One region of the Actinacidiphila sp. DG2A-62 genome, then DNA from elsewhere that is predicted to be linked to it. Evidence: riboswitches for the same ligand, from Rfam matches in the RefSeq annotation. Region 1 holds a riboswitch; the other holds the start of a gene.
What was found. A riboswitch is a leader RNA that binds a small molecule or an ion and turns the genes downstream of it on or off. The one in region 1 is predicted to bind thiamine pyrophosphate.
Positions count from the first base shown of each region.

Region 2: linked by a shared signal. The riboswitch ahead of thiO (glycine oxidase ThiO) and the one ahead of VSR01_RS29800 (thiamine ABC transporter substrate-binding protein) in region 1 are both predicted to bind thiamine pyrophosphate.

Region 1 covers NZ_JAYMGI010000002.1:6,605,272-6,614,436, reverse strand. The annotation lists partial or broken gene VSR01_RS29805 (ABC transporter permease) at 184-1,851, opposite strand; partial or broken gene VSR01_RS29800 (thiamine ABC transporter substrate-binding protein) at 1,830-2,935, opposite strand; TPP riboswitch at 2,927-3,046, opposite strand; gene rlmN (23S rRNA (adenine(2503)-C(2))-methyltransferase RlmN) at 3,107-4,219, opposite strand; partial or broken gene VSR01_RS29790 (phosphatidate cytidylyltransferase) at 4,359-5,337, opposite strand; gene frr (ribosome recycling factor) at 5,472-6,029, opposite strand; gene pyrH (UMP kinase) at 6,070-6,879, opposite strand; gene tsf (translation elongation factor Ts) at 7,089-7,925, opposite strand; gene rpsB (30S ribosomal protein S2) at 8,062-8,976, opposite strand.
Region 2 covers NZ_JAYMGI010000002.1:1,883,784-1,892,948, reverse strand. The annotation lists gene VSR01_RS08390 (sulfite oxidase-like oxidoreductase) at 1-141, shown strand, start outside; gene VSR01_RS08385 (deoxyribonuclease IV) at 138-1,097, opposite strand; partial or broken gene pknB (Stk1 family PASTA domain-containing Ser/Thr kinase) at 1,146-3,208, opposite strand; TPP riboswitch at 3,421-3,507, shown strand; gene thiO (glycine oxidase ThiO) at 3,492-4,727, shown strand; gene thiS (sulfur carrier protein ThiS) at 4,724-4,936, shown strand; gene VSR01_RS08365 (thiazole synthase) at 4,940-5,830, shown strand; gene VSR01_RS08360 (hypothetical protein) at 5,870-6,220, opposite strand; gene VSR01_RS08355 (TetR/AcrR family transcriptional regulator) at 6,276-6,785, opposite strand; gene VSR01_RS08350 (NAD(P)/FAD-dependent oxidoreductase) at 6,987-8,228, shown strand; gene VSR01_RS08345 (Rv2175c family DNA-binding protein) at 8,285-8,659, shown strand; gene thiE (thiamine phosphate synthase) at 8,679-9,165, shown strand, end outside.

The DNA.
Region 1 (9,165 bases):
CCACGCCCCGCGCGCCGCGGACTTGCCGGACGCCCTGGGCTCTCCGAACGTCTCGGACGCTCCCGGCGTCGCGGGCTCGGCGCGGCGCACCCCAGCGAGCGGGTCCGCGACGGGGTCGGCCGTCGACGGCGTCCCGGGCGTCCCCTTCGGGGCGCGCGGCGCGCGGCGTCCCGACAGCGGGTACTCCAGGAGCAGCAGCCCGGCCGCGCACACCACCATGAGGATGGTGCTCAGCGCCATGGCCTGGCCGTAGTTCATCTCGCCAGCCCGGCCGAGCAGGCGGGCGACGGCGACCGGGAGGGTGGGGCTGTCGGGGCGGGCGATGAAGACGGTCGCCCCGAACTCGCCGAGCGAGACGGCGAACGCGAACCCGGCCGCGATGCCCACCGCCCGTGCGACGAGCGGGAGTTCGACCTCGCGCCAGACCCGTGCCGGGGACGCGCCGAGCACGGCGGCGGCCTCGCGCAGCCGCTGGTCGACCGCGCGCAGCACCGGCAGCATCACGCGGACCACGAACGGCGCGCCGACCAGCGCCTGCGCCAGCGGCACTAGCAGCCAGGAGTCGCGCAGGTCGAGCGGGGGCTTGTCGAGGCTGATCAGGAAGCCGAAGCCGACGGTGACCGCCGAGGTGCCCAGCGGCAGCATGAGCAGTCCGTCGAAGCCGCGCATCAGCCGCCCGCTCCTGCGGGTCAGCGCCGCGGCGGCCAGCCCTCCGACGACCAGGGCGATCGCGGTGGCCGCGGCGGCGTAGCGCAGGGAGTTCCAGACGGTCTGCAGCGGCGACACGAGGAAGGTGCCGTCGGCGCTGCCGGAGCCGAGGGCGCGGTAGAAGGTGAGGCCGTAGCCGTGCGGGCCGTCGAAGGAGCGGGCGGCGAGCACGGCCAGCGGCAGCACGATGAGCACGGCGACGACGGCGAGCACCGCGGTGAGCAGGGAGCGTTCGCCGGCCCCGCGCGGGCGGTGCGCGGTGCCGGCCGGGTCGACCAGGCGCAGCGCGGACTCGCGGCGCCTGGCGGTCCAGGCGTGGACGGCGAGGATCGCGGCGACGGCGGCGAACTGCAGCAGCGTCAGCACGGCCGCGGTGGGCAGGTCGAAGACCTCGGCGGTCTGCCGGTAGATCTCGACCTCCAGGGTGGCGCGGGTGGGTCCGCCGAGGATCTGGATGACGCCGAAGGAGGTGAAGGTGAACAGGAACACCAGGACGGCGGCGGACGCCACCGCCGGCGCGAGGGCGGGCAGGGTGACGCGGCGGAAGGCGGTGAGGCGGCCGGCGCCGAGCATCCGGGCGGCCTCCTCCTGGCGGGGGTCGAGCTGCGCCCACAGACCGCCGACGGTGCGGACGACGACCGCGTAGTTGAAGAAGACGTGCGCGATGAGGATCGCCCACACGCTGGTGTCCAGGCGCAGGCCCAGCAGGTCGTCGGTGAGGCCGCCCCGACCGAGCAGCGCGAGGAACGCCGATCCGGCGACGACGGTCGGCAGCACGAACGGCACGGTGACCACGGCCCGCAGCAGCCGTTTGCCGGGGAAGTCCAGGCGGGCGAAGACGTACGCGCCGGGCAGGGCGACCGCGAGGGTCAGCGCGGTGGAGGCGGCGGCCTGCCAGCAGGTGAACCACAGCACGTGCCGTACGGAGGGGTCGCCGAGCACGTCGCCGACCGCGCCGGGCCGCCAGCGGCCGCCCTGGTGCAGGCCGCGGCCGACGATGGACGCGACGGGGTAGGCGAAGAAGGCGGCGAAGAACGCCAGCGGCAGCGCCGCGAGCCCGGCGGGGACCAGCGCGCGACGGGCGGCCGTCCCGGCGGTGCGTGCCCGGCCGCCCTCGGCGGTCACAGGACGAGGGAGTTCCACGTCTTCACCCAGTCGTCGCGGTGGGCGGCGATGGTGTCGGGCGCGAGCGTCGTGGGGTGCGCGACCTTCGCGCCGTACTTGGTGAACACCGGCGGCTCGGTGGCGCCCCGGACGACCGGGTCGACGTACATCTGCAGCGGCATGTCCTGCTGGAAGGTGCGGCTGAGCATGAAGTCGACGAACGCCTTGGCGCCGGCGGGTTCTTCGCGTGGTGCAGCACGCCCGCGAACTCGATCTGGCGGAAGCAGGTGCCGGTGGCGACGCCGACCGGCGACTGCGCGGGCGGCGGGGTCACGCCGACGACCTCGGCGGGCGGGCTGGAGGCGTAGGAGACCACCAGGGGCTTGTCGCCCTTGGCCTTGGCGCCGGCGGCCGATCCGGAGAAGGCGTTGTCGTACGCCTGCTCCCAGCTGTCGACGACCTGCACGCCGTTGGCTTTGAGCTGCTTCCAGTAGCCCTGCCATCCGGAGTCGCCGTAGGTGGCGACGCTGCCCAGCAGGAAGGCCAGGCCCGGCGAGGAGGTGGTGACGTTCTCGGTCACCAGCAGGTTCTTGTACTGCGGCTCCACCAGGTCGGCGAAGGTCCGCGGCGGCGCGATGTGGTGGGAGGCGAACCAGGCGCGGTCGTAGTTGACGCACACGTCGCCGGAGTCGATGGGCGTGACGCGGTGCTTGCCCGCGTCGAGCTGCACGTCGGCGGGCACCTGGTCCAGGCCCTTGGCGGTGTACGGGTCGAACAGGCCGTTGTCGAGGGCGCGCGAGAGCAGGGTGTTGTCGACGCCGAAGAACACGTCGCCGCGCGGGTGGTCCTTGGTGAGGATGGCCTGGTTGACGGCGGCGCCGGCGTCGCCGCCGCGCAGCACCTTGACCTTGTAGCCGGTCTGCCGGGTGAAGGCGGCGAGCACGGAGTCGGAGGCGGCGAAGGAGTCGTGGCTGACGACGGTGACGGTCTTCGAGCCGCCCGATCCGCTCTGCCGCCCGGACCCGGAGGAGTCCGAGGAGCCGCCGCAGCCGGCCAGGGCGGCGGCGCCGGCGGTGGCGAGGACGAGCGCGCCGACGGCACGCCGACGGATGGTGCTGTTCATGTGCTGACTCCCTACGCCGGTATGACCCGGATCAGGTTCGAGGGTCTGCGGCCTGGGAGATCTCCCAGCCGCACTCTCAGCGCCGTCCCAGGCGCTCCCCTGTCGGATGTTCAGGTGTTGTCCACGAGCGTGCGGGCCGGTACGGGGTGTGCCGGCCGCGGGGGAACCGTATCAGCGGGCGGAGGCGGCGAGCTGGCCGCAGGCCCCGTCGATCTCCTGGCCGCGGGTGTCGCGGACGGTCACCGGCACGCCGTGCGCTTCCAGGGCGGCGACGAAGGCGCGTTCGTCCTGCGGGCGCGAGGCGGTCCACTTCGAGCCGGGTGTGGGGTTGAGCGGGATCAGGTTGACGTGCACCCGGTGGTTCTTCAGCAGCCTGCCCAGCCGGTCGGCGCGCCACGCCTGGTCGTTGACGTCGCGGATCAGCGCGTACTCGATGGACACGCGGCGGCCGGAGACCTCGGAGTAGTGCCACGCGGCGTCGAGCACCTCGCGGACCTTCCAGCGGGTGTTGACCGGCACGAGGGTGTCGCGCAGTTCGTCGTCGGGGGCGTGCAGGGACACCGCGAGGCGGCACTTGAAGCCCTCGTCGGCGAAGCGGTACATCGCGGGGACGAGGCCGACGGTGGAGACGGTGATGCCGCGCTGGGACAGGCCGAGGCCGTCCGGCTCGGGGTCGGTGAGGCGGCGGATGGCGCCGACGACGCGGCGGTAGTTGGCCAGCGGCTCGCCCATGCCCATGAACACGATGTTGGACAGCCGCGCCGGGCCCTGCGCGCCGGGCACGTCGCCGTCGCGCAGCGCCCGCATGCCGGCGACGATCTGGTGGACGATCTCCGCGGTGGACAGGTTGCGGTCCAGGCCCGCCTGTCCGGTGGCGCAGAACGGGCAGTTCATGCCGCAGCCGGCCTGCGAGGAGATGCACATGGTGACGCGGTCGGGGTAGCGCATCAGCACGGATTCGACGAGGGTGCCGTCGAACAGCCGCCACAGCGTCTTGCGGGTGTCGCCGCCGTCGCAGGAGGCGTGCCGCACCACCGTCATCAGCTCGGGCAGCAGCTCGCCGGCCAGCCGCTCGCGGGCCGCGGCCGGGATGTCGGTCCAGGCGGCCGGGTCGTCGGCGTAGCGGGCGAAGTAGTGCTGGGAGAGCTGCTTGGCCCGGAACGGCTTCTCCCCCAGCGCGGCCACCGCCTCCTTGCGCTCGGCGGGCGAGAGGTCGGCGAGGTGCCGCGGCGGCTTCTTGGCCCCCCGCGGCACGGCGAAGGTCAGTTCTCCAGGTGCAGGCATGATGTCTTCCAGTGTCGCAGACCCGCGGAGGGCTTCGGCACGGGCGGCCGGGGGCGGCTCCGGGAGCCCGCGGGTGGCCGGGACGCGGGTGGCCGGGGGCAGCCCCTTCGCTGCCGGCCGAAGGCGGGGAAGGCGGGGCTCAGCCCTTGCCGACGAAGGCGACCAGGAGGAGCCAGACCACGGGGGCGGTGGGCAGCAGGGAGTCCAGACGGTCCATGATGCCGCCGTGGCCGGGCAGCAGGGTGCCCATGTCCTTGATGCCGAGGTCGCGTTTGATCATCGACTCGCCGAGATCGCCGAGGGTGGCGCTGGTGGCCGCGGCCAGGCCCAGCAGCAGGCCCTGCCACCAGCGGCCGTCGTCGATGACGTACTGCATGAGCAGCGCGCCGGCGATCATCGCGAAGGCCATCGCGCCGGCCAGGCCCTCCCGGGTCTTGCCGGGGCTGATCCGGGGGCGAGCCTGTGGCTGCCGAACCGCCAGCCGACCGCGTAGGCGCCGGTGTCGCTGATCACGGTGAGCAGCAGGAACACCAGGACCCGGCGGGGGCCGTCGTCGGCGGCCAGCATCATCACCACGAAGGTGGCGAGGAAGGGGACGTAGAAAGCGGCGAAGACGCCGGCGGTGACGTCTCTGAGGTAGTTCTCCGGGGGCTGCGCCATCCGCCAGACCAGGACGGCCAGCGCGGTCAGCGCCATGGCGATCCAGGCGCCGTCGGCGCCCTTGAGGTAGCCGGCCACGACCATGGCGGCGCCGCCCAGGGCGATCGGCGGCAGCGGTGCGCGGATGCCCTTGCGCTCCTCCAGGCGGGAGGTCAGCTCCCACACGCCGACGACGACCGCGAGCACCGCGACGCCCACGAAGACGGCCTTGACGACGAACAGGGCGGCGACGATCACGGCGCCGAGCCCCACGCCGACCCCTATCGCGGCCCGCAGGTCGCGTCCGGCGGACTTCTTGGCCGGGGCCGCGGGCGGCGGCGGTGGGGCGGGCTGGCCGGCGGGGGTGTCGGCGGCGGTGACGGCATGGGGGCAGTCTTTCCTGGCGCCCCGGCCTGCGTCGCAGAAGCCGCCGGGGGGTGGCCGGCGCGTGGCGAAGCGCCCCAGGAAGAGTCGTTCACGGAGCTTCGCCTCGCGTCGTCGTGGTGTGGTGGCAGCGGTCGGATGGGGACGGGGAGGGGACGGGCAGGGCGCCGGGGACGGATCGGTGAGCGGGAGGGGTCCGCGGCGGCGGGCCGGCGGCGAGCCGGGGAGGTCAGACCTCCAGCAGCTCGGTCTCCTTGTGCTTGAGCAGCTCGTCGATCTGCGCCACGTACTTCGCCGTGGTGTCGTCCAGCTCCTTCTCCGCGCGGCGCACCTCGTCCTCGCCGGTCTCGCCGTCCTTGACGAGCTTGTCGAGGGTCTCCTTGGCCTTGCGGCGGACGCTGCGGATGGAGATCTTCGCGTCCTCGCCCTTGGTCTTGGCGACCTTGATGTACTCCCTGCGGCGCTCCTCGGTCAGCTGCGGGAAGACCACCCGGATGATCCGGCCGTCGTTGCTCGGGTTGACGCCGAGATCGGAGTTGCGGATCGCCTCCTCGATGTTGCGCAGGCTGCTGCTGTCGAAGGGGGTGATCACCGCCATCCGCGGCTCGGGCACCGCGAAAGAGGCCAGCTGGTTGATCGGGGTCACGGTGCCGTAGTACTCGGCCACGATCTTGTTGAACATCGCCGGATGCGCCCGGCCGGTGCGGATCGCCGCGAAGTCGTCCTTGGCGACGGACACGGCCTTGTCCATCTTCTCCTCGGCCTCGAGGAGTGTCTCTTCAATCACCATGTGCTCCCGGTATTCATAAGGCAGAGCCTGGGGCGCATCACGCCCGGGTGCCCTGGTCGTTGACCAGCGTGCCGATCTTCTCACCCTTCACGGCCCGCGCGATGTTGCCCTCGGCGAGCAGCTCGAAGACCAGGATCGGCAGCTTGTTGTCCTGGCAGAGGGTGATCGCGGTGAGGTCGGCGACCCGCAGGTCGCGGGCGATGACCTCGCCGTACTCCAGCGCGTCGAAGCGGACCGCGTCGGGGTTGTGCTTGGGGTCGGAGTCGTAGACGCCGTCCACGCCGTTCTTGCCCATCAGCATGGCGGTGGCGTCGATCTCCAGGGCCCGCTGGGCGGCGGTGGTGTCGGTGGAGAAGTAGGGCATGCCCATGCCCGCGCCGAAGATCACCACGCGGCCCTTCTCCAGGTGCCGGATGGCCCGCAGCGGGATGTAGGGCTCGGCGACCTGGCCCATGGTGATGGCCGTCTGGACGCGGGTCTCGATGCCTTCCTTCTCCAGGAAGTCCTGGAGGGCGAGGCAGTTCATGACGGTGCCGAGCATGCCCATGTAGTCGGAGCGGGCCCGGTCCATGCCGCGCTGCTGCAGTTCGGCGCCGCGGAAGAAGTTGCCGCCGCCGACGACGAGGGCGATCTCGTAGCCGTCGCGGACGACCGCGGCGATCTCCCGGGCGATGGCGTGCACGACGTCGGGGTCGACGCCCAGGCCCCCGCCGCCGGCGAACGCCTCGCCGGACAGCTTGAGCAGGTAGCGGCGCGGCGCGACGCCGCCGCGGCCGTCGGTGCGTTCGGAGCCGGCGGGTCCGGCGTGGTGGGGGGCGTGGTCGGCCTGGTCGGCGCCTTCGTCCATGGGGCTCTTCTCCTCGTGCACGTACAAAGGAGGCCATTGCCGAGGGTCCTGGTGGGTTCCCTTGACGGCAATGGCCTCCTCGTCACCTCTGCGGCCGGCCGGCGGCGGCCGGCCGCATACGACCCTAGCGGGGCCGCGGGTCTTTCGCTGCGCGCGTCCCGGTCGCGATCGGCCGGCTCCGACGCCGACCGGACGCCGTCCGGTCGCCGTCAGACGCCGACGCGGAAGCGGGCGAAGCGCTTCAGCGTGACGCCGGCCTCGTCGAGGACCTTCTGGACCGTCTTCTTGGCGTCCTTGGCGAACGCCTGCTCCAGCACGACGTTCTCCTTGAAGAAGCCGTTCACGCGGCCCTCGACGATGCGCGGCAGGGCGGCCTCGGGCTTGCCCTCCTCGCGCGCGGTGGCCTCGGCGACGCGGCGCTCGTTCTCGACGGTCTCGGCGTCGATCTCGTCGCGGGTCAGGAACTTCGGCGCGAACGCGGCGATGTGCTGGGCCACGTCCTTGGCGGTCTGCGCGTCGGCCTTGTCCAGCTCGACCAGCACGCCGACCTGCGGCGGCAGGTCCGGGCTGGTGCGGTGCAGGTAGGAGGCGACGTAGCCGTCGGTGAACTGCGCGAAGCGGTCCAGCACGATCTTCTCGCCGAGGGTGGCGTTGGCCTCGTCGACGTACGCCTGGACGGTCTGGCCGTCCTTGATCTCGGAGGCGAGCAGCGCCTCCAGGCCGGCCGGGCGGGTCGCGGCGACGTGCGCGGCGATGGCGTCGGCGACGGCCACGAACTTCTCGCCCTTGGCGACGAAGTCCGTCTCGCACTTCAGCTCCAGCAGGACGCCCTCGCTGTTGTCGTCGGCGATCAGGGAGACGACGGCGCCGTTGGAGGCCGAGCGGCCCTCGCGCTTGGTGACGCCCTTCTGGCCCTTGACGCGGAGGATCTCGACGGCCTTGTCCAGGTCGCCTTCGGCCTCGGTGAGGGCGTTCTTGCAGTCCATCATGCCCGCGGCGGTCAGCTCGCGGAGCTTCTTGACGTCGGCGGCGGTGAAGTTCGCCATGGAGTTAAGTCTCTTCCCGAATGGTCGGTGGATCTACGGGTGAACGGCGGGGGCGTGTATGCCCCCGCCGTCGTCACGCGTGGTTCTCGAAGGCGCGGGCGCCTGCCGCCCGGGGCCGGGCCCCGGGCGGGGGGGCTCAGGCCTGCTGGGCGTCGCCCTCGGCGGCCGGGGCCTCGGGGGCGGCGGGGGCCTGCGGGGGAGCGGCGTCCGCGGGGGCGGCGTCCGCCGGGGCGGCCGGGGCCGCGTCGGCGGGGGCGTCGCCCTCGGAGTCCGCCTTCTTCTCGCCTTCGAGCAGGTCGCGCTCCCACTCGGCGAGCGGCTCGGCGGCGCCCTCGGCCTTCTTGTCGCTCAGCGCCGCGCCGGAACGGGCGATCAGGCCCTCGGCGACGGCGTCGGCGATCACGCGGGTGAGCAGCGTGACGGAACGGATCGCGTCGTCGTTGCCCGGGATCTTGTAGTCGACCTCGTCGGGGTCGCAGTTGGTGTCGAGGATCGCCACCACCGGGATGCGGAGCTTGCGCGCCTCACCGACGGCGATGTGCTCCTTCTTGGTGTCCACGATCCAGACGGCGCTGGGCACCTTCTGCATCTCGCGGATGCCGCCGAGGGTCTTCTCCAGCTTCTCCTTCTCGCGGGAGAGGACCAGCAGCTCCTTCTTGGTCAGGCCGGAGGCGGCCACGTCCTCGAAGTCGATCTCCTCGAGCTCCTTCAGGCGCTGCAGGCGCTTGTAGACGGTCGAGAAGTTGGTGAGCATGCCGCCCAGCCAGCGCTGGTTCACATACGGCATGCCGACGCGGGCGGCCTGCTCGGCGATGGCCTCCTGCGCCTGCTTCTTGGTGCCGACGAACATGATGGAGCCGCCGTGCGCGACGGTCTCCTTGACGAACTCGTAGGCGCGGTCGATGTACGACAGCGACTGGAGCAGGTCGATGATGTAGATGCCGTTGCGCTCGGTGAAGATGAAGCGCTTCATCTTCGGGTTCCAGCGGCGGGTCTGGTGCCCGAAGTGGACGCCGCTCTCCAGCAGCTCCCGCATCGTGACGACGGCCATGGCCGTACTCCTTGAGGTGCTCGGTTACCGCGGCCGCCGGACGGCTGCCGCGCCTGACGCCCCGGCGCGCCGTGCCACGAGGGACCGAGGGGCGCGGCCACCGCCCCTGTGACGGGGGTGGGTGGCGGGGCGTGCGAAGTCGACCCGGTGACCCGGATCGCCAGAGAAAGTGTACGGGACCGGCGGAGT
Region 2 (9,165 bases), 4.7 Mb from region 1:
AAGTGGGTGCGGGGCGTGGAGTACATGACCGCCGACCGCCGCGGCTTCTGGGAGGAGCGCGGCTACCACAACATCGGCGACCCGTGGAGCGAGCAGCGCTACTCCTACCAGGAGGAACCGGGCGACGGCCCGGAGCTCTAGGGGCCGGTCGGGCCCGCCGGGTCCGCCGGCCCGGCGGGGTGCGCGGCGGGTTCGCCGGGTCCGGCCGCCGCGCCGTCGGGAGCCTCGCGCAGCGACTTCAGCAGCTTCACGTCCGCGGCGTGGCCCTCGGGGCCGCCGGGGGTCTCGATCACGAACGGCACGTCGCGCGTCGCGGGGTGCCGCAGCAGACCGGCGAACGCGTCCGCGCCGATCAGACCGGGCCCGATGTTCGCGTGCCGGTCGCGCCGGGAGCCGCGCGCGCCGACCGAGTCGTTGGCGTGCACCAGCCGCAGCCGGCCGGGCCCGGCCACCGCGGTCAGCTCGTCCAGCAGCCGCTCGGCGCCGCCCGGCGCGTCCAGGTCGTGGCCGGCCGCGAAGGCGTGACAGGTGTCCAGGCACACCCCCACCCGCGGATGCCGGTCCAGCGCGTCGAGGTACGGGCCCAGGTCCTCGGCCAGCGAGCACAGCGAGAAGCCCTGACCGGCGGTCGGCTCCAGCAGCAGCCACGGGTCGTCGTCGTGCGTCAGCTCCTCCAGCAGCGGCAGCATCCGCTCCCGTACCTGCGCCAGCGCCGCCGCGCGGGTACGGCCGCCGGTCGCTGAGCCGGTGTGCACCACCACCCCGCGCGCGCCGATCGCCCGCCCGCGCCGCAGCGAGTGCCGCAGCGAGGCCACCGACAGCTCGGCGGTCGCGGCGGTGTGCGAGCCGACGTTGATCAGGTAGGGCGTGTGCACGTACGCGGGGATGCCGGAGGCGGCGCAGCGCGCCCTGAACCGCTCGTCCTCCGCCGGATCGCCCGGCCCGGTCGCCCAGCCGCGCGGGTTGGCCACGAAGACCTGCACGGCCTCCGCGCCGATCCGCTCGGCGTACGCCAGCCCCTTGGCGGCGAGGCCGCCGGCGACCGGGACGTGGCCGCCGACGGGGTTGCGCGGCGGCGCGGGCGGCGTGAGTGGCACGGGCGGCGCGGGTGGCACGGACGGCGCGGGCACGGGCTGCGGCACGGGTCAGCGCACCCACAAGGTGATCGTCGCGCCCTTGGGCGCCTGGCCGCCGCCGTCCGGGGACTGGCTGAAGACCGTGTCGCCGAAGAACAGGTTGATCACCCGTACGTCGAAGCCCGCGTCCTGGAGGATCTGCTTGGCGTCGTCCGCGCTCTTGCCCGTCACGTCCGGCACGTCGAACTTCTGCCGGCCCTTGGACACCGTGATCGTCACGGTCTCGCCCTCGCCGGCCTGCTCACCGGCCTTCGGCGACTCCAGCGCGACGGTGTCCTTGTCGGCGTCGTCGGAGAACACCTTGTCCGGCGCGAGCACCACGTCCAGCCCGGCGTCCTCCAGGTCCTGCTGCGCCTCCGGCACGCTCTCGCCGATCACGTCCGGCACGTCCACCGGGGCGCCGCGGGAGACCGTGATCGCCACCGGGGTGCCGGGGGAGCGGTTCGTGCCGTCCGCGGGGTCGGTGGCGACCACCGCGCCGCGCGGCACGTCGTCGCTGAAGTCCTGGGTGACGGTGCCGGGGGTCAGCCCGGCCGCGCGCAGTGCCTCGCGCGCGTCGGAGAGCGTTTTCCCGGCGACCGGCGGCACCGTCACCAGCCGCGGGCCCTTGGACACCGTCAGCGTCACCGAGCCGTTGGAACGGATGCGCTTGCCCGGCGCCGGGTCGGTGGCGACCACGCTGCCGCGCGGCACGGTGAGCGACCAGTCCTGCCGCACCGTCGAGTCGAGCCCCGCGGCGTGCAGTTTGCGCTCGGCGTCGGCCTGCGGGAGCGACAGCACCGCGGGCACCTTCGTGAACTGGCCGTCGGTGATGTACCACACGCCGGCGCCGACGCCGAGCAGCACCAGCAGCGCGACCAGCACGGCCAGCGGCCCGCGGCGGGCGTGCGGCACGGTGGCGTGCGGAGCCTCGTCGACGGTCGCGGGCGGCAGCAGCAGGCGGGTGGTGCGGTGCAGCTCGTCGGGGGCGGTGGCAGAGCCGGAGGCGGCGGCGGTCGCGGGAGCCGGGGGAGGACGGTCGTCGCGTCCAGCGCGGCGGCGGGGGCGACGGGGACAGCGGCGCCGGTCCGCGGATCGGCGGGTGCGGAGCCGGGGGAGCGGGGATCGGCGGGTGCGGAGCCGGGGGAGCGGGGATCGGCCGGCGGCGCGTCGGCGGGTGCGGCGCCGCGCGGCTGGAGGTCCAGCTCCGCCGGGCTCAGCGCGGCGCGCGCCTCGCGCACCTCGGCCAGCAGGCGCACGGCGTCGGCGGGCCGGTCCCGCGGATCGCGCGCGGCGGCCCGCGCCACCAGCGCGTCCAGCCGCGGCGCCAGGCCCGGCACGGTCGCGGAGGGCGCCGGGACGTCGTCGTTGACGTGCTGGTAGATCACCTTCATCGGCGTGTCGCCGTCGTACGGCTTGCGGCCGGTCAGCATCTCGTAGAGCACGATCCCGCACGCGTACACGTCGGTGCGCTGGTCGACGGTGCCGTGGCCGATCTGCTCGGGCGCGAGGTAGGAGACCGTGCCGAGCAGCGCGCCGGTGCTCGCGCTGGTCTGCGTGTCGACCGCCCTGACCAGCCCGAAGTCGGCGACCTTGACCCCGCCGGAGTCCCCTATCAGGACGTTCTCCGGCTTCATGTCCCGGTGCACCAGGCCCGCGCGGTGGGCGGCGCCCAGCGCGGCGAGGACCGGCTCCAGGATGTCCAGCGCGGCGCGCGGCGGGAGGGCGCCGCGCGCACGCAGCACGTCGCGCAGCGTGCAGCCGGCGACGTACTCCATCGCGAGGTAGACGTACGGCCCGTCGGTGCCCTGGTCGAACACCCCGACCACGTTCGGGTGGGACAGCCGCGCGACCGCCTTGGCCTCGCGGATGAAGCGCTCCACGAAGCCGGTGTCCGCGGCGAGGGCCGGGTGCATCACCTTCAGCGCGAGCTCGCGGTCCAGGCGCAGGTCCACGGCCCGGTACACCGTCGCCATCCCGCCGACGGCGATGCGGCTGTCGACCCGGTAGCGCCGGTCGAGCGTCTGCCCGACGAGCGGGTCTTCCACGGTGATGTCCACGACGTCCGATTCTACGAGGGCGGCTCGGTCCATTCGGGTCGACGCGTGGTCCTTGTGCCCAACGCGTGGCATTCCGGGACACACCCGTGACCTGCCCGCCCTTTCGGACGCCGAGCCGTCCCCGGGTCCGCGCCGTGCGACCGCCCCGCCGGCCGGGACGGCCGGCCGCCCTCGCGGGGCCGGGCGCGGACCTGCCGCGCCGCGCGGCCGGGGACCGGGGCTAAGCTGGCGGGGCCAAAGGAAGACGCGGGAGCCCGGACGACCGGGCTGAGAGGGCGGCTGGACGGCCGCCGACCGTACGAACCTGATCCGGGTCATGCCGGCGAAGGGAGCGCGCCACCTGATGCGCGAACACGGCCTGCACCACACCACCGACGTCCTCGTCGTGGGCGGCGGCGTCATCGGACTCGTCACCGCCTGGCGCGCGGCCCAGCGCGGGCTCGCGACAGCCGTCGCGGACCCCGCGCCCGGCGGCGGCGCGGCGCACGTCGCCGCCGGCATGCTCGCCGCGGTCACCGAACTGCAGTACGGCGAGCAGGCGTTGCTCGACCTCAACCTCGCCTCGGCCGCCCGCTACCCGGACTTCGCCGCGGAGCTGACCGAACTGACGGGCCTGGACACCGGTTACCGCCGCTGCGGCACCCTCGCGGTGGCGCTGGACGCGGACGACCGCGCGCACCTGCGGGAGTTGCACGCGTTCCAGACCTCGCTGGGCCTGGAGTCCCAGTGGCTCAGCGGCCGCGAGTGCCGCCGGCTGGAGCCGATGCTGGCGCCGGGCGTCCGCGGCGGCCTGCGCGTCGACGGCGACCACCAGGTGGACCCGCGGCGGCTGTCCACCGCGCTGCTGCGGGCCGCGGACCTGGCGGGCGTGGTGTTCCTGCGCTCGGCCGTCGCGCGGGTGACCGCGGACGGCGACCGGGTGACCGGCGCGGTGCTCGCCGACGGCACGGTGGTCGCGGCGGCGCGGACGGTGCTGGCCGCGGGCAGCGAGAGCGGCCGGATCGCCGGGCTGCCCGACGACGCGCTGCCGCCGGTGCGCCCGGTCAAGGGGCAGATCCTGCGGCTGCGGATGCCGGCCGGACAGCCGCCGTTCCTCACCCGCACGGTCCGGGCGGTGGTCCGCGGCAGCCACGTCTACCTGGTGCCGCGCGACAACGGCGAACTCGTACTCGGCGCGACCAGCGAGGAGTTCGGCTGGGACACCACGGTGACCGCCGGCGGGGTCTACGAACTGCTGCGCGACGCACACGAGTTGCTGCCGGGCATCACCGAACTGGCGCTCACCGAGACGCTGGCCGGGCTGCGGCCCGGCTCCCCGGACAACGCGCCGCTGCTCGGCGCCACCGCGCTGGACGGGCTGCTGCTGGCCACCGGCCACCACCGCAACGGCGTGCTGCTGACCCCGGTCACCGGCGACGTCCTCGCCGAGGTCCTCACCTCGTCCACCGGTGAACTGCCGCAGTACGCACGGGCGTTCGGCGCCAACCGGTTCACCACGACTGGGACGGGCCCGGTACCGCCCGCCCCCGCACGGCAGGAGCAGCACGCATGAGCGCGGCCATCACCGTCCAGGTCAACGGCGAACGCAGGACGCTGGCCGCCCCGGTGGCGCTGGACGCCCTGGTCGCCGCCGTCACCTCGGCGCCCTCCGGCGTCGCCGCCGCGCTCAACGAGACCGTGGTGCCGCGTGCCCGCTGGTCGGACACGGCGCTCGCCGAGGGCGACCGGATCGAGATCCTCACCGCGGTCCAGGGAGGCTGAGCGATGACCACGACGAAACCCATGCCGCAGCCGACGCCGCAGCCGACCCCGAAGCCGGCGACGAACGGGACCGCGCCCGCGGCGTCCTCCGCGCAGGCGGCCCCCGGCGCGGACGACGCGCTGACCGTCGCGGGCGTCACCTTCTCCTCCCGGCTGATCATGGGAACCGGCGGCGCGCCCAGCCTGGAGGTCCTGGAGCAGGCGCTGCTGGCCTCGGGCACCGAGCTGACCACCGTCGCGATGCGGCGGCTGGACCCGCGGACCAAGGGGTCGGTGCTCTCGGTGCTGGCCCGGCACGGCATCCGCGCGCTGCCGAACACCGCGGGCTGCTTCACCGCGGGCGAGGCCGTGCTCACCGCGCGGCTGGCGCGCGAGGCGCTCGGCACGGACTGGGTCAAGCTCGAAGTGATCGCCGACGAGCGGACGTTGCTGCCCGATCCGGTCGAACTGCTCGACGCGGCGGAGACGCTGGTGGACGACGGGTTCACCGTGCTGCCGTACACCAACGACGATCCGGTGCTGGCGCGGAAGTTGGAGGACGTGGGATGCGCGGCGGTGATGCCGCTGGGGTCGCCGATCGGCTCCGGGCTCGGCATCCGCAATCCGCACAACTTCCAGCTGATCGTGGAGCGCGCGTCGGTGCCGGTGATCCTCGACGCGGGGGCGGGGACGGCGTCCGACGCGGCGCTGGCGATGGAACTGGGGTGCGCGGCGGTCATGCTCGCGTCCGCGGTCACCCGGGCGCAGCGTCCGGTCCTCATGGCGGAGGCGATGCGCGCGGCCGTCCGCGCGGGGCGGCTGGCCCACCTCGCCGGCCGCATCCCCCGCCGCCACCACGCCCTCGCCTCCTCTCCCGCCCACGGCCTGCCCGACCTGGAGCGCCCCGCCTTCTAGCGCTCCGAGCGCACAGACGGGCGCCGGGCGCCTGCCGCGTCAGGCCAGGGCGTCCTCGACCAGGGCGACGGTCGCGCGGGGGTCGTCGACCTGCACGACCAGCCGTGCGTACTCCTCGTCGGCGAGTTCGACCACGACGGCCTTCGAGGGGTCCCTGACGTCCCAGAAGACCTTGTCGCCGTCCTGGTGGAACGTGCCCGCGGTGATCACGCGGGGTACGTGGGAGCCCGGCGCGCGGATCCCCTTCGGCGCGGCGGCGATGCCGGGATCGGCGGTCGCGCCGCGGACGTTGGCCAGCGGAACGGTCAGGCGGCCCTTGAAGGCCCAGAGCTTGTCGAGCCCCTCCATCACGACGACGAGGTCGTCGCCGACGATACGTATCTGTGCCATGTCCGGGCTCCTTGGTCGGGTGGTCGGGTGGTCGGGCTGTCTAGTTGTCGGGCCGTCAGGCGGAAGGGCCGAGGCGGCGGGCCAGCGCGGTCGCGACGTCGCCGGGGCTGCCGCGCACGAGCATGCCCAGCGCGGCGGCCGTGAGCGCGGCGGCCAGGTCGGCGCGAGCACCGAGCGCGTCGGCGATCGCCCGGTCGACGGCGGCCAACGCGGCCGTCACCTCGGAGGCGACCTCCGCGTCGACCCGTGCGCGGTCGACCGCCGCGAGGAGGAGCAGGCCGAGGTCGGCCGACGTGACGAGCCGCAGCACGGCCGCGACGTCCGTCGCCTCCCTCGCACCGGCGAGGGCGTCGACCAGCGGGCGGACGTCGTCGGCGACGTGGCGGCGCAGAGCCGCCAGATAGAGGCCACGCTTGCTGCCGAACGTCTTGTACAGGCTGTTGCGGTGCACGCCCAGGTGGGTGACGAGGTCGTCGACGGACACCCCGTCGTACGCCCGCCCGCCGAACAGCCGCACGGCCGCCCGCACCACCTCGTCCTCGTCGAACGCCCTCGGTCTGCCCATGACCGCCACGGTACGCAGTTGAGGAACGATCAGTCAAGAACGACCGTTCCCGAAATCGGCCGGCGGGCGACGCACCGGACACCGCCCCTCGCCGGCCGCGCGGCCGTTCCCCGCGCCCGCTGTGCAGCGCGGCGTCCCGCGGCGAGGGGGAGGGGTTAACGTGAAGGGGTGAGCGGACGCGTCGTGATCGTCGGGGCCGGGATGGCCGGGGTGCAGACCGCGGTCGAGCTGCGAGGCCAGGGCTGGCGCGGCGCCCTCACCCTCCTGGGCGACGAGCCGCATCCCCCGTACGACCGCCCGCCGCTGTCGAAGGCGGTCCTCCTCGCGGCCTCGGCCGCCACCGCGGGCGCGGGCGCCGCACAGGGGGAGGCCGGACCGGTGGCCGGGTCGGAGACCGGCCCGGAGACCGGCCCGGTGGACGTCCGCTTCGACGTCGACTTCGCCGCGCTGGACGTCGACCTCCGCCTCGGCGTCCGCGCCCAGAGACTGGACGCGGCCGGCCACGAGCTGGCCACCGACGCGGGACCGGTCCCGTACGACCGCCTGGTGCTGGCCACCGGCGCCTACGCCACCGCGCTGCCCGGCACCGCGGGCCTGCCCGGGGTCTACCCGCTGCGCACCCTGGACGACGCCGCCGCGCTGCGCCCGGTGCTCGCCGGGCAGCGGCACGTCGTGGTGGTCGGCGCCGGCTGGATCGGCGCGGAGTTCGCCACCGCGGCCCGCCAGGCCGGCTGCCCGGTGACCGTCGTGGAGGCCGCGGACCGCCCGCTGGCCGGGGCGCTGCCGCCCGAGGTCACCGCCCCGATGCGGCACTGGTACGAGGAGGCCGGCGTCGACCTGCTCACCGGCTCCCCCGTCGCGGCGCTCGAACCCGGCGCCGTCGTGCTCGGCGACGGCAGCAGGCTGTCCGCCGCGGCCGTGGTCGTCGGCATCGGCGCGCGCCCGGCCACCGGCTGGCTCGGCGGCTCCGGCGTCGCGCTGGACGACCGCGGCGCGGTCCGCGCCGACGACCGGCTGCGCACCACGGCCCAGGACGTCTACGCGGTCGGCGACTGCGCGTCCTTCCCGTCCGCCCGCTACGGCGAGCGGCTCCTGGTGCACCACTGGGACAACGCCGTCCAGGGCCCGCGGACCGCCGCGGCCAACCTCCTCGGCGGCGACGAGCGCTACGACCCGGTGCCGTACTTCTGGTCCGAGCAGTTCGGCCGGTTCGTGCAGTACGCCGGCCACCACGGCGCGGCCGACGCGATGCTGCTGCGCGGCGACCCGGCGGCGCCGGCCTGGTCGGCGGTGTGGCTGCGCGGCGGGACCCTGGCCGCGGTGCTCGCGGTGGGCAGGCCGCGCGACATGGCGCAGGCCCGCAAGCTGATCCCGCGCGGCGCCGCGGTGGACCCCGCGCTGGTCGCGGACCCCGCCGTCCCGCTGAAGTCCGCGGTGGTCTGACGCCCGTACGGCGGCGTGCCGCAGCGGTTGTCGGCGGCAGGTGGCAGGCTTGTCCCGTGACTGTTTTCTCGTCGGTTGACGCACACATCGACGCTCTCGTGCCCTCCTGGCTGACCCTGCCGGAGGTGGCCGAGCGTCTCGGACTCGAAGTGACCAGGATCCGCCCGCTGATCAAGGAGGGCCAGCTGCTCGCGGTACGCCGCGGGGAGAACAAGGTGCTCATGGTGCCGGCCGACTTCATCGGGGACGGCAAGATCGTCAAGGGTCTGACCGGCACGCTGACCGTCCTGAAGGACGACGGGTTCACGGACGACGAGGCCCTGGAGTGGCTCTTCACCCCGGACCCGACCCTGCCGGGCACCCCGGTACAGGCGCTGCGCGAGAATCGCGGGACCGAGGTGAAGCGCCGGGCGCAGGCGCTCGCCGTGTAACCCGACCCCGGGGGGCCCGATGACCGCCGCCGACTCCCACTCCGCTTCCGGACACGCCTCCGGCCACGCTCCCGGTCGCGACGCGGGTCCCGCGCCCGGCCCGGTGTCCGCGCGCGGGGCCGCGGCGCGGGCGAAGCTCGCCGAGGCCCGGCTGTACCTGTGCACCGACGCACGGGCCGGGCGCGGCGACCTCGCGGAGTTCGCCGACGCGGTGCTCAGCGCGGGCGTCGACGTCATCCAGCTCCGCCAGAAAGGCATCGAGGCCGGCGAGGAGCTGGCCGCGCTCGCCGTGCTGGCTCAGGCGTGCCGCCGGCACGGCCCGCTGCTCGCGGTCAACGACCGGGCGGACGTCGCCCACGCGGCCGGCGCGGACGTCCTGCACCTCGGGCAGGGCGACCTGCCGGTCGCGGCGGCGCGGGCGATCCTGGGGCCCGATGTGATCATCGGGCGGTCCTGCCACGCGGCGGCGGAGGTCGACGCGGCGGCGGTGGAGCCCGGTGTGGACT